Regions from separate parts of the Sulfitobacter pontiacus genome, predicted to be linked through region 1. Evidence: riboswitches for the same ligand, from Rfam matches in the RefSeq annotation. Region 1 holds a riboswitch; each other region holds the start of a gene.
The links. Region 1 has a riboswitch for cobalamin ahead of AB1495_RS04170 (energy-coupling factor ABC transporter permease). Riboswitches for the same ligand answer to the same signal wherever they lie in the genome.
Positions count from the first base shown of each region.

Region 2: it holds a riboswitch for cobalamin, as region 1 does, so the genes downstream of both, AB1495_RS11305 (ABC transporter substrate-binding protein) here and AB1495_RS04170 (energy-coupling factor ABC transporter permease) in region 1, are expected to answer to the same signal.
Region 3: it holds a riboswitch for cobalamin, as region 1 does, so the genes downstream of both, bluB (5,6-dimethylbenzimidazole synthase) here and AB1495_RS04170 (energy-coupling factor ABC transporter permease) in region 1, are expected to answer to the same signal.

Region 1 is NZ_CP160849.1:827,178-829,438, forward strand. It holds gene cobA (uroporphyrinogen-III C-methyltransferase) at 1-615, shown strand, start outside; cobalamin riboswitch at 642-858, shown strand; gene AB1495_RS04170 (energy-coupling factor ABC transporter permease) at 930-1,613, shown strand; gene cobF (precorrin-6A synthase (deacetylating)) at 1,675-2,261, shown strand, end outside.
Region 2 is NZ_CP160849.1:2,305,327-2,307,587, reverse strand. It holds gene AB1495_RS11315 (SDR family oxidoreductase) at 1-92, shown strand, start outside; tRNA gene AB1495_RS11310 (tRNA-Glu) at 277-351, shown strand; cobalamin riboswitch at 473-672, shown strand; gene AB1495_RS11305 (ABC transporter substrate-binding protein) at 816-1,832, shown strand; gene AB1495_RS11300 (iron ABC transporter permease) at 1,853-2,261, shown strand, end outside.
Region 3 is NZ_CP160849.1:1,875,485-1,877,745, forward strand. It holds gene AB1495_RS09200 (hypothetical protein) at 221-982, shown strand; cobalamin riboswitch at 1,019-1,197, shown strand; gene bluB (5,6-dimethylbenzimidazole synthase) at 1,247-1,927, shown strand; gene AB1495_RS09210 (hypothetical protein) at 2,166-2,261, shown strand, end outside.

The sequences.
Region 1 (2,261 bases):
GACGATCTGTCGGCGGGTCCGATCCTTGAACATGTCTCGCCCGAGGCGGATCTGATCGGGGTCGGCAAACGCGCCGGACGGCTGTCTCCGAAGCAGGATCACGTGAGCCGTTTGCTGGTCGAACACGCATTGACCGGCGCGCGGGTGGTGCGGCTGAAAAGTGGGGACGCGGGCGTGTTTGGCCGGCTTGAAGAAGAGCTGACCGCGCTGAAAGCGGCAGGCGTCGCCTTCGAGATCATCCCCGGTGTGACGGCGGCGTCTTCGGCGGCGGCGGCGGCGATGATCCCGCTGACCCGACGGCTGACCGCGCGGCGGGTGCAATTCATCACCGGCCACGGCGAATCGGGTGCCTTGCCCGAAGATCTGAACATGGCGGCGCTGGCCGACCCTACGGCGACCACGGTCGTCTACATGGGCCGCCGCACCTTTGCAGGTTTCGCCGCGCGGCTGATCGAGGCGGGCTTGCCCCCCTCGACCCCAGCCCTGCTGGCAGAGGCGGTATCGACCCCCGATCAAAAGCTGAGCCGCCACACCGTGGAAAGCCTTGCCCATCTGCCGCTGGATCCCGCAACGTCAGCGCCTGCGCTGATCCTTTACGGGCCGTTGACCGAATAGATGACTTGACAAAACCAGCCCGAAAATGACCACCTATTCCGGACGGTTCCCCGTGCGCCTTCGGGCAATCGGGGTGAAAAGGGAATACGGTGCGGTGCCAAAGCAAAGGTGCCAAATCCGGAACTGCCCCCGCACCTGTAAGTGAAGAGCAACCCGCATTGCCACTGGGCCACACCGCCTGGGAAGGCGCGGCACGCATGGACGCACAAAGTCAGGAGACCTGCCGTCATGGGGATGATCCCTGTTCCAACTGGCTGCCCCCCGGGGCGGCTTTCACATTATGCCGTCGGGGAAGACGGTAAGGAGACCTGAATATGCATATCGAACCCGAAGTCGTGACCGGCGCCAAGCTGGTCCTGTCCTATGGCACCGCTGCCGGTGCTGCGGCCTATACCGCGAAAACCGCAATGGACTCTGTCCGTGAAAAAGGCGTCGTGCCTTTTGCGGGCGGGGCCGCGGTGGCCACCGCGCTCACCTTTGTCTTTTTCCAGGTCTTCCCGCATTTCCCCGTGGGCGTGAGCGAAGTGCACCTGATCCTCGGGTCGACCCTGTTCTTGCTGTTCGGCGTGGCCCCTGCGGCTGCCGGTCTGGCGCTTGGTCTGCTGGCGCAGGGCGTGTTCTTTGCCCCCATCGACCTGCCGCAATACACGATGAACGTCACCACGCTGCTAGTGCCCTTGTTCATGGTCTCGGCGCTGGCCAAACGCATCATCGCGCCCAACACCGCCTATGTTGATCTGACCTATGTTCAAGCGCTCAAGCTGTCGACCGCGTTTCAGGCGGGCGTTGTGGGCTGGGTGGCGTTCTGGGCCATCTACGGTCAGGGCTTTGCCGCCAGCAACATCGCCGCTGTGGCCAGCTTTGGCGGGGCCTATATGATGGTCATCCTGATCGAGCCGCTGGTGGATCTGGCCGTGCTCGCCGCCGCGAAAACCCTGCGTGATTTCGCGGGCAGCGCGCTGTTCACCAAACGTCTAACACAGACTGCCGCTGAATAATCCAAGACCCGACGCGGCCCCCTACTCTGCGGGCCGCGTCACCCCCTGCCGGAGCCTCAAGATGTTTACGCTTTCACTGATCGGCATCGGGTCCGGCAATCCCAAACACCTGACATTACAAGCCATCGACGCGCTGAATGCCTGCGATGTGATCCTGATTCCGTCCAAGGGCGCAGGCAAAGATGATCTGGCCGGCCTGCGGCACGAGATTTGCGCCCAGGTGCTGCGGTCGGACGGGCCTGATATTCACGAATTCACCCTGCCCAAACGCGACGCCGCCAACCCTGATTATCACGCGGGCGTCCACGATTGGCATGATGCCATTGCGCAGGTCTGGCTGGCCGAGATGCAGCGCACCCTGCCCAAAGGCGGCCGTGTCGGCTTTCTCGTCTGGGGGGATCCGTCGCTGTATGACAGCACCCTGCGCATTGCGGAGCGGTTGCAAAAGGCCGTCACACTCACCGTCGATGTCGTGCCGGGGATCACCTCTCTTCAGGTACTGACGGCGGGCCATGCGATCCCGCTGAACACCATCGGCAATCCCGTCACCATCACCACCGGTCGGCAGCTGCGCGATCATGGCTGGCCACTGGGTGTGGATACGATTGCCGTCATGCTGGACGGCACCTGCGCCTTCGAGGTGTTGCG
Region 2 (2,261 bases), 1.5 Mb from region 1:
GCACGCTGAACCCTCATGCCTACGACAAACCCGTGATGGAGAAACTCTGGGCCGTCTCCGAAAAAGCGACGGGTTTTCACTGGGAAATCTAAGGGAAACGCGCGCCCTCATCCCGCGCGCGGCGCGCGTTTCACGCGACGATTCCCCCTCGCCATACGCCCCTTAGAATACGGCATCAAAATCTGTGATTTTTTTGCCGTACTTCCCCGCTTTCTCATGCGGCTTGCACTTGCGCCCGCCGATGGCTTTGCCTAAAGAAGCGCTCACAAGTTAAGTGGCCCGTTCGTCTATCGGTTAGGACGTCAGGTTTTCAACCTGAAAAGAGGGGTTCGACTCCCCTACGGGCTGCCACTTGGTTTTCCTTCCGTTTGTTATGTGCCTCTCGCCCGTTCTGCGGAACCGTGGCCCGCGTTATTTGCCTTTGTCACGCGATGATGACCGCAAAACGCAACTTGACGGGTCGGCGGACAACTGTCATCGAAACCGGGTCGGTTTCCTTCGGGAAATAATAGGGAATTCGCCATCCGCGCTTTGCTGTGGATGAACCGGAACTGCCCCCGCAACTGTAGACGGTGAGCTACCTCCATCATGCCACTGGGCCTAAAGGTCCGGGAAGGCGGGGACAGCCGCGATCCGTCAGTCAGGAGACCTGCCGACACTGAACCTGAAACACCGGGCGGGGTTGCTCGGGAGAGGATGATGATGGGACCGGATCTTACCACACGCGCAGACCAAAATGCGCCCGCGCGCCGTTTGGCTGGCCCCTTCTCTTTCTATTCAAAGACCCCGGCATCGGACCAACCGGAGCCCTTGATATGAAAACATTTTTTTCCATCCTGACCCTGATTGCGAGCCTCGCAGGCAGCACCGCGCTTGGCGCAGAGACAGACTATCCGCTGACCATCGACAACTGCGGCCATACGCTCAGCTTTGATGCGGCGCCCCAGACCACCGTGACCATCGGGCAATCCACGACAGAGATCCTGTATCTGCTGGGTCAACAGGACCGGATCGCGGGAACCTCTGTCTGGTTCAGCCCCGTTTTGCCAGAGTTCAAAGACACCAACGATGCGATTGAACGGCTGGCGGACAACGATCCCAGCTTTGAAAGCGTGTTGGGCAAACGCCCCGATCTGGTCACCGTGATGTATGAATGGCACGTCGGCCCCGAAGGTATGGTCGGCACCCGCGACAGCTTTCACGAGGTGGGCGTGCCGACCTATGTGATGCCCACCGATTGCGCGGCCAAGGATAATTCTGTCGGCGCGGACGGCACGCGATCTGAACTGTTCACGACCCAGCAGCTGTATACCAGCATCGAAGAGCTCGCCCTCATCTACAACGCGCAAGACGCCGGTGCCACGCTGCTGGCAGACCTGCAATCGCGCGAGGCAAAGGCGGTCGAGAAAGCCAAATCGCTGAACCTGCCCCAAGGCACCTCGGCGCTGTTCTGGTTCTCGTCGTCCGAGATGGCGGCGGACCCTTATGTCGCAGGTCAACAGGGTGTGCCCGCCTATATGATGGACAAGCTTGGCGTTGAAAACGTCGTGACCTCGGCCGAGGAATGGCCGCTGGTCGGATGGGAGACTCTGGCAAAATCCGACCCGACTTTCATCGTGCTCGCCAAAATGGACCGCCGCCGCTTCCCTGCGGATGACATCGAGAAAAAGCGCGCCTTCCTGATGAACGATCCCGTCGCCCGCGAGATGACCGCGGTGAAAGAGGGCCGCATCATCACCATGGACGCCCATGCGATGGACCCGACCGTGCGTGCGATCTATGCGTTGGAAACGATGGCTGACGCGCTGTCCGGTTTTGATCTGGCCGAATGACCGCAATCGACCGCTCTGTGATGCGCAGGCCGCAGTGGCACTGGTGGGTGATCATCCCGCCGGTGCTGCTGGCCGCACTGCTGTTTGGTGCGGCCATCGGCGAGGTCTCTATCCCGCCGCTGGTGGTGCTGAAGGTGCTGGCCAACAAGGCGCTGAACGCGGGCTATGCGGTGGACAAGATCGACGAGGGCATCGTGTGGAACTACCGCATGGCGCGGGCCGTGGTGGCAATGTGCTGCGGCGCCGGTCTGGCGCTGTCGGGCGTCGTGCTGCAAGCACTGCTGCGCAATGCGCTGGCGGATCCCTATCTGCTGGGCATCTCTGCGGGGGCGTCCACCGGCGCTGTTGCGGTGACCATCCTCGGGCTGGGGGGTGGTGCTATCTCGCTGTCTATCGGTGCGTTCAGCGGGGCGCTGGTGGCTTTCGCTT
Region 3 (2,261 bases), 1.0 Mb from region 1:
GCGTTTTTTCCGTGCTTTACCGCGAATCCCCTCTTTGGATTCGGGTGAAACAACGGGGCGGATCCGCGTGCCGCAATGCCCAAGCCCGTCTGAACGGAGGGGGCAACCGCACCGCGGGATAGCGCCCTATCCCAAAAGATATGCCGTCCTATCCGTCCATGGCCCCGACCCACCTGCTTGCGCAAATGAAAGCGTGGGCGTCTGCGGTCACCATGGTCCCATGACAAATTTTTTCATCATGGGGGATGATATGAAAGTTACTTGCACACTACCAATTATCGCAACCGCGGCACTTCTGGCCGCTACCACTGTCAGCGCCGAAGGGTTCAGCCTGTCCGGTGCGCGCTCTGCCATGCAAAGCGACATCTCGTTCAACGTCATGCAATCCGCAGGGCAGGGGCAGATCAAGCTGCGCCATAAGGTCCAGCCCAAAGCGCAGGTCCGGTCCAAGACCGTGAGCAGCCGCAGCCGGTCTTTCCAAGAGCTCAGCGGGGTCAGCACTGCCGCCGACCTTAAAAGTCTCATCGCTTGGGCCGAGGCAGGTCCGAAGGGCTATGACGCCGTGCAATACGGGGCCAAACGGCTGCCGCCACAGCGTCCGACGCAAATGACCATCGGCGAGATCTACCGCTGGATCGACCGCACGCCGGGCCAACCGCATGCCATCGGTCGATATCAGTTCATTCCGTCCACACTGCGCAGTCTGGTGCGACAGGCGGGCCTGAGCAAGAATGACCGCTTTACCTCGGCGGTGCAGGACGGGCTGGCGGATATCCTTCTGGTCGATGCGGGGTTTAACGCCTTCAAGAAAGGCAAGATCAGCCGCCACCGCTTTATGGAAAACCTCGCGCGTATCTGGGCTGGTTTCCCGACCTCTAACGGGCGGTCCTATTATCACGGCTATGCAGGCAACAAGGCCGTCATCTCGTGGAACGAGTTCGACGCCGTAATGAAGAAGATTTTCGCAACCAAACGCGGCTGATCCCCGCGTTAGGGCTTGTTCCGGGCGGACAGCCGTGGCCCAATGGCCGGGTCTGGTGTCCGCCCCGCGGAAGAATCGGGAAGCTGGTGAAACTCCGGCACGTGCCCAACGCTGTAATGGGGATGGTTTGCGCATAGGCCACTGGATTATTCCGGGAAGGCGCGCGGACCAGACGACCCTAAGTCAGAAGACCGGCCAGACAGTACAGCTTGCCCCGCATGGACAGCGGGATTGGCGCATAAACGTATTGTTGGGGACTGAACAATGCCGATACCCTCTGCGCTGGCACCCGCCGCGCCTTTTTCAGATGCTGAACGCGACGCCGTCTACAAGGCGATCTTTACCCGCCGCGATGTACGCGATCAGTTTTTACCCGATCCAGTGGCCGAGGATGTGTTGCACCGCATACTGACCGCCGCGCATCACGCACCGTCCGTCGGGTTGTCACAGCCGTGGAATTTCATCGTCATCCGCGATCAGGCCGCACGCGATCAGGTCTGGCAAGCCTTCAACCGCGCCAACGAGGAAGCCGCCCAGATGTTCGAGGGCGACCGCCAGACAACCTACAGGTCGCTGAAGCTCGAAGGCATCCGCAAGGCGCCGGTCAATATCTGCGTGACCTGTGACCGCAGCCGTGGCGGTAAGGTCGTGCTGGGGCGCACCCATAATCAAAGCATGGATCTTTATAGCACCGTCTGCGCGATCCAGAACCTCTGGCTTGCCGCCCGCGCCGAGGGCATCGGGATGGGCTGGGTCAGCGTGTTCCGCGATGCCGATCTGCGTGACCTGTTGAAGATCCCCGACCGGATAGAAATCGTCGGCTACCTGTGTCTGGGCCACGTGGACGAGCTTTACCAGACGCCCGAACTTGAGGTGAAAGGCTGGAGCAAACGGCTCCCCGTGGACGAGATGATCTTTGACGGTACGTGGCAGGGCGACCCGTAGTCACCGTCCGTCCCGCTCACGTTGTCATCTCCCGCAGTACGGGTAATTTGCGCGGTCAGCGGAACTATGCCGGTTCCCTGACGTTGCCTTTGTGAAGCCAGTGCATCCCGCGTCTGGCACGCAAAGAGGAAGTATTCAAAATGGGCGGTATCATTTATCTCGTTGGTCTTGTGGTCGTGGTTATGGCGGTGCTGTCGCTGGTCGGCTTGGCGTAAGCAAACGCCGGGGAGGCATTTACATGAACACGACACTCACTGAAAAAACTGCCGATGGATCCTATGTCGACTGGCCCGCAATTTTCGCGGGCACTGTTGTCGCTGTGGCGATTGGCCTC